Regions from separate parts of the Abyssisolibacter sp. ZYX002 genome, predicted to be linked through region 3. Evidence: riboswitches for the same ligand, from Rfam matches in the RefSeq annotation. Region 3 holds a riboswitch; each other region holds the start of a gene.
What was found. A riboswitch is a leader RNA that binds a small molecule or an ion and turns the genes downstream of it on or off. The one in region 3 is predicted to bind S-adenosylmethionine.
Positions count from the first base shown of each region.

Region 1: another riboswitch for S-adenosylmethionine. It lies ahead of P3X86_RS10970 (methionine ABC transporter ATP-binding protein); the one in region 3 lies ahead of metF (methylenetetrahydrofolate reductase [NAD(P)H]).
Region 2: another riboswitch for S-adenosylmethionine. It lies ahead of P3X86_RS11335 (homocysteine biosynthesis protein); the one in region 3 lies ahead of metF (methylenetetrahydrofolate reductase [NAD(P)H]).
Region 4: another riboswitch for S-adenosylmethionine. It lies ahead of metK (methionine adenosyltransferase); the one in region 3 lies ahead of metF (methylenetetrahydrofolate reductase [NAD(P)H]).

Region 1 covers NZ_JARMXH010000003.1:196,206-198,415, reverse strand. Annotated here, with positions in the region: cobalamin riboswitch at 8-187, opposite strand; SAM riboswitch class I at 545-645, shown strand; gene P3X86_RS10970 (methionine ABC transporter ATP-binding protein) at 902-1,909, shown strand; gene P3X86_RS10965 (methionine ABC transporter permease) at 1,902-2,210, shown strand, end outside.
Region 2 covers NZ_JARMXH010000003.1:275,616-277,825, forward strand. Annotated here, with positions in the region: gene P3X86_RS11325 (hypothetical protein) at 52-441, shown strand; gene P3X86_RS11330 (hypothetical protein) at 472-681, shown strand; SAM riboswitch class I at 938-1,034, shown strand; gene P3X86_RS11335 (homocysteine biosynthesis protein) at 1,165-2,210, shown strand, end outside.
Region 3 covers NZ_JARMXH010000002.1:599,090-601,299, forward strand. Annotated here, with positions in the region: gene P3X86_RS08815 (polysaccharide deacetylase family protein) at 1-305, shown strand, start outside; SAM riboswitch class I at 451-547, shown strand; SAM riboswitch class I at 607-707, shown strand; gene metF (methylenetetrahydrofolate reductase [NAD(P)H]) at 847-1,734, shown strand; gene P3X86_RS08825 (methionine synthase) at 1,718-2,210, shown strand, end outside.
Region 4 covers NZ_JARMXH010000010.1:100,313-102,522, reverse strand. Annotated here, with positions in the region: gene P3X86_RS19205 (COG2426 family protein) at 254-697, shown strand; SAM riboswitch class I at 787-900, shown strand; gene metK (methionine adenosyltransferase) at 1,078-2,210, shown strand, end outside.

The DNA of each region.
Region 1 (2,210 bases), on a different contig from region 3:
AAGTAGTTACAATCCTCAATCAAAGGCAGGTTTCCTGACTCATAGATTTCTTTACTCTCTTTCCTTCCCAACATAGTCAGTGGTATTAAGATTTCATATCTATTTACAGTAGCGGGGGCTGTAGGGGTTTTTCACCTCTTTCCCTCTTAGCTCACTATTTATGAGCACCTTTGATATTATTTAATTTATATATATGATTATTATATCACTATATCAAACAATCTCAATAGTTGAAAGGATATATTTTTACTTTGTTAAACTAGCCAAACTCTTAGTATTAATACTTTAGTTTTTAATTGTAGTTATTTAGCTATATGGACTTAATCTACATTGTTCTACCATAACTAATATTTTTTCACACTAAATATATTACATAATATAATATAGTATAGTTTGATTTATCACCTTGTGTACATTCTACTATCCTCAAATTTCAGGATTTATTGTTATTCTTTTACTTAAAATGGTTAATATATTAAAATTTCTTGACTTTTATTTAGAATACATCTATAATAGATTTTAATAACTGAATATAATTTTGATTTCCTTATCAAGAGTGGTGGAGGGACTGGCCCTATGAAACCCGGCAACCTGTACGTTATGTACGAGGTGCTAAATCCTGCGAATAATTTCGAAAGATGAGGGAAGCGGTTTTTTTTAAAAAGCTTCTTTCTTCTTTTAGAAAGAAGCTTTTATTTTATTTATGACAAAGTCATTAAATTTCTAGACTGTAGTAAAAGCACAAGTCGGGGGCGTTCTAAAATTGAGTGGCAGAGCTTATTTAGAGATAAGTGAGCAACGGAAATTTTAGTAACAACTCAGAAATTGGGTTTTTGTCTAACTGTCTGTAGCTTCTTTCTTTTTAGGGAAGAAGCTTTTTATATTTAACTGGAGGTGCAATATGATAAAAATAAAAAATCTGACTAAAACATATACCAACAATTCTACTGTAACTACAGCTGTTGACGACATAAGTTTAGATATCAATGAAAATGAAATTTTCGGCATTATAGGTTTAAGTGGTGCTGGTAAATCTACTCTTATCAGGTTGATAAACAGATTAGAGGAAGCCACAAGTGGAACTATTCTCATTAACAATACTGATATAAACAGTATAAACAAAAAACAATTAAATGTTTTTAGAAAAAAAATAGGTATGATATTTCAACATTTTAATCTATTAAAATCAAGGACTGTTATCAAAAATATAGCATTTCCTCTTGAAATAGCTGGCTTTGATAAAGATACTATAAATAAACGGGCTAAAGAACTTTTACACTTAGTAGGTTTAAGTGATAAAGCTTTAAGTTATCCAAGCGAGTTAAGTGGAGGTCAAAAGCAAAGAGTTGCTATAGCTAGAGCTTTAGCCAATAACCCAGATATATTATTATGTGACGAAGCTACTAGTGCCCTTGATCCTAAAACTACTAAATCAATTTTAAAGCTATTAAAGAATATTCAAAATAAACTTAATATCACTATTATATTGATAACTCATGAAATGGAAGTAATCAGAGATATTTGTGATAGAGTAGCTATCATGGAAAATGGAAAAATAATCGAGCTTGATACCGTTAACAAGGTGTTTAGCAATCCTCAATCTAACACAGCTAAAGCATTCATATCACATATGACTAAAGATGATATAAGTCTAGCTACATTATCTGATAGCTCTAAAGTTTATAAATTGATTTTTAATGGTGATATCTCTCACCAACCTATTATATCTGATTTAATTAAATCTTTTGATATATCTATAAATATTCTTTCGGGCCATATTAATGAGCTATTGTCTACTAGTTTAGGAACTTTGGTGGTTGCATTTAAAGGTGATGATAATGAAATTGACAAGGCTATAAATTATCTTAATGAAAAATCTATAAGATTGGAGGTGATTCGTAATGAGTAATTTTATTAGTTTAGTTTTACCTTCTTTATTTGAAACTATATATATGGTAATACTATCTAGTAGTTTTGCTATTTTACTTGGTTTCCCTCTTGGTATATTACTATTTATTACTGAAAAAAATGGGATATATGAAAAAAGAACTCTTAATTCTATACTAAGCTTTATAGTCAATATATGTAGATCTCTACCATTTGTTATATTGATGATATTGGTTTTTCCGCTTTCAAGACTCATAGTAGGTACTTCTATTGGTACTACAGCAAGTATTGTTCCCCTAGCTATATCCGCTTCACCTTTTATA
Region 2 (2,210 bases), on a different contig from region 3:
TTGGAAATATAAGATTGATTTCTAAATTAATTAGTGAGAGAGGTAGGTCAGATGAAGAATTTTATATTGGGATATTCACTTCTAATTGTATTATTTATAGTGGGATGCCAAAACTCTAAAACACAAGAAAATATGGATATAAACACTGTTGTAATAGGGTATGGTTTTAATAGTAGTGTAGCTATAATAGAAGATCAAGAACAAATAAAACAATTAACAGAGTTATTTAATAAAGCTGAGTTTAAAGAATGTAGTGATACAATACAACAGCCGTATTTGCGTATAAATTTTCAGGGAAAAGAAAGTTCTAAATCATATTGTATCGATAAGAATGATACTATTAGATTAAATGATGATAAATTTGCTAAAGCAAAAAATATAAGCTTTGATTTTTTATACTCAATATACGATGATAATATAACAAAGATTAAGGTTGAATAATCATGTAACTTAAATGTTGAACTACTAAAAATGATATGTAAAATAATTTTAATCATTTTACCATTAATATTAGATAAACTGACAAAACAGGGGTATAAAATAATACCAGTATCACATCTAATATACAAAGGAGAGTTTCGTATAGATAATACTAGTAAGCAAATAGAAATTAAATCTAAAGAAGTAGTGAAGCGTAACGACTTGATGGTTGTTACGCTTTATTCTTCTGTAATGAAGTAGTATTGGTGACTTAATTATAACGAAGATATTGGATAGTTGTTATTTTTTATTTATTGTTAATTTATTGATGTTTTTGGCAACTCAATGGTTACTTAATCCCTTTTTAGGTTCAGTTTTGAAATAAAATAGAAATGTAGTATTGAATAAGTTAATAAAACTTTTTTGTTGACAGCCCATAATATTTAGTTTATAATCTTTATTAATTAAGTTGGTATACCAACAAATTTTATAAAAATATATTAGAACGAATTAAATAATCTTATTAAGAGTGACTGAGGGAACTGGCCCATAGAAGTCCGGCAACCTGCTTTATGCAAGGTGCTAAAACCAGCGGCATAGCCGAATGATAAGAGTTATCAACGAACTTTCTCTATATCATTTAGAGAAAGTTTTTTTATATTATATATCATAACGTGACAATAGTTAGTTAAATTTTAAAAACTATTAAACTTTATTCACAAAGAAAGGAGTGTAAGTTAAAAGATGATTAAAAAAACTTATCAAGAAATCAATGAAAAAATCAGGAAAGGGGAAGCAGTGGTTGTAACTGCAGAAGAAATAATCGGTATTGTAAAAGAAAAAGGAATAGAAGAAGCTACTAAGCAGGTAGATGTAGTAACCACAGGAACATTTGGACCTATGTGTTCATCTGGGGCATTTTTAAATTTCGGGCATTCAGACCCGCCTATTAAGATGAGCAAAATCACGCTAAACAATGTTACGGCATGCGGAGGGCTTGCAGCAGTTGATACCTACATAGGTGCTACAGAAGAATCATTAGACAGAGGAAGAGAATATGGTGGTGCTCATGTAATATGTGATTTAATAGATGGTAAAGAAATAGAATTGAAAGCCAAAGCAAGTCCTACAGATTGTTATCCAAGAAGTGAAGTACAAACTAATGTAAGATTAGAAGACCTAAATGAGGCTTATCTTTTTAATCCTAGAAATGCTTATCAAAATTATGCAGCCGCAATAAATACTAGTGATAAAAAGATATACACATATATGGGAATATTAAAGCCAAGCAAGGGTAATATTAACTATTCTACATCAGGAGAACTTAGTCCATTGCTAAATGATCCTAATTACAGAACTATAGGAATAGGTACTAGGATTTTCCTAGCAGGGGCTCAAGGATATGTGTCGTGGCAAGGAACACAGTTTAATTCATCGGCTAATAGAGGTGTTAATGGTGTGACTTTAGGACCAGCAGCAACACTAGCTGTTATTGGAGATTTGAAGGATATGGATACTGAGTATATTCAGCCTGCTGTATTTGAAAACTATGGTACATCTATTTTTGTAGGTATAGGTATCCCAATACCAATATTGGATGAAGATATGATGAAAAAGGTATGTGTAGAAAATAAAGACATATATACAAGTGTTATAGATTATAGTGTTAAGAAAAAAAATAAACCTTCAGTGGCGAAAGTTAGCTATGAAGAACTTAGAAGTGGAAAAGTAGTAATTGATGGAAAAGAAATAAAGACAACTCCACTATCTAGTTTACAGAAAGCTAGAAA
Region 3 (2,210 bases):
ATTTTCATTATAATAGTAACGCCAAAATCAGTAAAGAAATTGCTCAGTCTAAAAAAATTCTTGAAAAAATGATAGATTCTAAAATTACTCATTTTTGCTATCCTGCAGGTCATTCTACGGTTTATGGTATAAATGAAGTAAAAAAACATGGATATTTGACTGCTGTTAAAACAAAATATGGTATTAGTAAAAAATCTGACGACTTCTTAACACTAAAGAGATTGAGAATAAACTACTATGATACTGCTAATTATTTCTTGAAAAGATTGGGTGGTAATGTAGCGTACAACGCATCACATCAATAAACTTAAGAGTTTTATTTGTTTATATATTATTCTATTTTATAACTTAACATTTATTGGCTACATTTATATTCACTTTTTAAATATCTGCTTATTAAAATATGTTGACAATTTCGCTTTATTGCATTATACTTAATATAATTTAATAGTCTTATTAAGAGTGACTGAGGGATCTGGCCCTACGAAGTCCAGCAACCTACTATAAGTAAGGTGCTAAAACCAGCGGCTATGCCGAGTGATAAGAGATGATTATAACCCTCTTTTCATTAAAGAGGTTTTTTTATTTTATAAAACAATTAAATATTTCTTATTGAGAGTGACTGAGGGATCTGGCCCTATGAAGTCCAGCAACCTACTGCAAGTAAAGGTGCTAAAACCAGCGGTTTATTAACCGAATGATAAGAGCTTAAATAGAAACTCTCTTATCTTAAGAGAGTTTTATTTTTACTCAAAATTAACAGATTCGTTACTTATAGATAACTGTATCATCAATAATAAATAGTATTGTTTATATTACTTTACTCATAAAAAAGGAGAGATTATAATGTATATTAGAGATATGTTTGACAAAGAAAAATCACTTATTTCGCTAGAAATATTTCCACCAAAAAAAGAATCAAAAATCGAAACAATTTATGATACTATATTCAAACTCAAAGAACTAAGACCAGATTTTATAAGCGTGACATATGGTGCTGGAGGTAGTACTAAAGATACAACGATTGATGTTTCATCATTTATTCATAGAATTTCAAATGTTCCATCATTGGCTCATTTGACATGTCTAACTTCAAATAAAGAGGAACTCAATATCACCTTAGATAGTTTGCATAAACAAGGAGTAAAAAACATACTAGCTTTACGAGGAGACTATCCTTTAGAAGGCTACCATGAAAATCATGGTTTTAAATATGCTTCTGATTTAGTAAAGCACATTAAAGAAAATTATGATTTTTGCATAGGAGGAGCGTGCTATCCAGAAAAGCATTTGGAGTGCGAATCTTTACACCAAGATATTGATAACTTAAAACAGAAAGTAGACTCTGGAGTTGAATTTTTAATTTCACAGCTATTTTTTGATAATAATTTATTCTACGAGTATAAAGATAAAGTTAGAAAGAAAAATATTAATGTTCCTATTTTAGCAGGTGTTTTACCAATTCTTAATAAAAATCAAGTTAAGAGGATTATTGAGCTTACTGGTTGTTCATTGCCTAAGAAAATCAAAAAGATTATAGAAAAATACGAACATTCACCAAATGCTTTAAGAGAAGCTGGTTTAGCATATGCAATCGAGCAAATTATTGATTTATTGTCATGGGATACAGACGGTATCCATATCTATACTATGAATAAACCAAAGGCAACTAGTCATATTTTAAATAATATAAAAGCGATAAGAGGAGTTGTATGTGATGAATGTGCATGCTAACAAGCGTGTTGGTCCATTAAATATTGACCGTAATGAAGTTTTGCGTTATCTTAGATATAAAAGCTCTGACATTGATAAATACACAATGGACATGATAACTGAATGTATCAAGGAAGTGAAATCTATTTCTAGTGGTAACTATATTTATAAACTTTTTGATATAGACATCGAATACAATATTTATCTTTATGAATGTGATACGGAAATAGTTAGTGAAAATTTAAAACAGCATTTAAGCAATTGTGATAAGTGCGCAATTATTGGTGCTACTTTAGGTATTGATATTGATAATAAAATACGATATTATAGTAAAACAAACCTTACAAAGGCTATCATTTTTGATGCTTGCGCTACAACTGCAATAGAATCTTTAGCTGACTTTGTAAGTTCATCAATAGAAGATATGGTTTCCAAGAAAAACTATAAAACAACCTCTAGATTTAGTCCCGGTTATGGAGATTTGTCTCTCGATTATC
Region 4 (2,210 bases), on a different contig from region 3:
AGTATTAATGATAATATAAATGTGTGATATTATATATAAGATGTAAAGTATTAAAAAAGATTGTTTATTTAACAGTTATCAGATTGATTATATATAATTATTTACTTAGGGGTAACTAATATTACATAGTGATTACGATAATTAGTATATCCGCGTTTACGCATGTTATTTATTTAATTGCAATTAATATAATTAGCTAACAATAGGTATATTTAATAACTATACAGTAATCACAAAGAACGAGGATAATTACATGAAAAAATATGTTTTAGTTTTTTTAATGTCGATGGTTCCAATAGTAGAGTTAAGAGGGGCAATTCCAGTTGGTGTATCAATGGGAATAGATCCTACCCTTAGCTTGTTTATAAGTATTGTAGGGAATTGCCTGTTAGTGCCAATATTGCTAAAAACAATATTACCAATACTGAGGTTTTTTTATAGAATAGAATATTTTAAGAAATATGTTATTTGGGTACATAAAAGAACGATGAGTAAGAGCGAAAGAGTAAAAAAATACGAGGTCTTTGGTTTATTTTTGTTAGTGGCAATACCTGTTCCATCTACAGGGGTTTATACAGGTTGCTTGGTCGCAACATTACTTAGGATTAAATACAAAGATGCATTAAAAGCTATCTTGTCAGGAGTAATAACATCTGGAATGATTGTTTACGTCTTAAGCGTCGTTATTATTAATTAAAGACACAAAAAACCAAAAAAATGTAAAAAAGTATTGCAACATTTATGAACATATGCTATTATAAGAGAGAACGTAAAACTAAATAAGTAACCTTATTAAGAGTGACTGAGGGAATAGGCCCTATGAAGTCCAGCAACCGACTATTACTAGCAATAATAGGAAAGGTGCTAAATCCTACAGATATTACATCTGAAAGATGAGGAAGTGCTATAGACAACTCTTCCTTAAGGAAGAGATTTTTTAATTTGAACAACTTTAGATATGACATAGATACATATAGCAGTTCCTTTGAGATTTGCTATAACAGGCAAATCTTGGGTCACGATGGGAGTTGATTCCACTTACTATTCGTTTAAAAAATAAAATTAGGGGGTTGTATTATGAGACAATGGTTATTTACATCTGAATCTGTAACAGAAGGCCATCCAGATAAAATGTGCGATCAGATATCAGATGCAATACTAGACACAATCTTATCAAAAGATCCAAATTCTAGAGTTGCATGCGAAACATCCGTAACGACAGGATTAGTATTAGTGTCTGGAGAGATATCAACAAGTTGCTATGTTGATATACCAAAGATAGTTAGGCAGACAGTAAAAGATATAGGTTATACAAGAGCTAAATATGGTTTTGATGGAGATACTTGCGCAGTTATTACATCTATAGACGAGCAATCACCAGATATAGCTATGGGCGTTGATGAAGGGTTTGAAAGTAAAAAAGGAGAAATAAATGATTCTGAAAATGCTACAGGTGCAGGGGATCAAGGTATAATGTTCGGATTTGCGTGTAACGAAACACCTGAGCTTATGCCATTACCTATTTCATTGGCACACAAATTAGCTAGAAGACTTGCAGAGGTAAGAAAAAATGGTACCCTCAAATATCTAAGACCAGATGGAAAGACACAAGTTACAATAGAGTATCATGATGATAAACCTCATAGAGTAGATACAATAGTTATATCTACACAACATTGTCCTGATGTTGAATTAGAGACAATAGAAAAAGATTTGATAGAAAAAGTTGTAAAAGAAGTAGTGCCAACTAAATTCTTAGATGATAACACTAGATTCCTAATCAATCCTACAGGAAGATTTGTAATAGGTGGACCTCAAGGAGATGCAGGATTAACAGGAAGAAAGATTATAGTAGATACTTATGGTGGATACTCTCGTCATGGAGGAGGAGCTTTCTCAGGAAAAGATCCTACAAAAGTTGATAGATCTGCAGCTTATGCAGCTAGATATGTTGCTAAAAACATAGTTGCAGCAGGGCTTGCTGACAAATGTGAAGTACAGCTAGCTTATGCTATAGGAGTAGCATATCCTGTTTCAATATATGTAGATACTTTTGGCACAGGAAAAATTGATGAGGAAAAGATAGAACAATTAATCAAAGATAATTTTGATTTAAGACCAGCAGCAATAATTAGAGACTTAGAATTAAAAAGAGGGATATACAAGCAAACAGCTGCATATGGACATTTCGGAAGAACAGACATAGATTT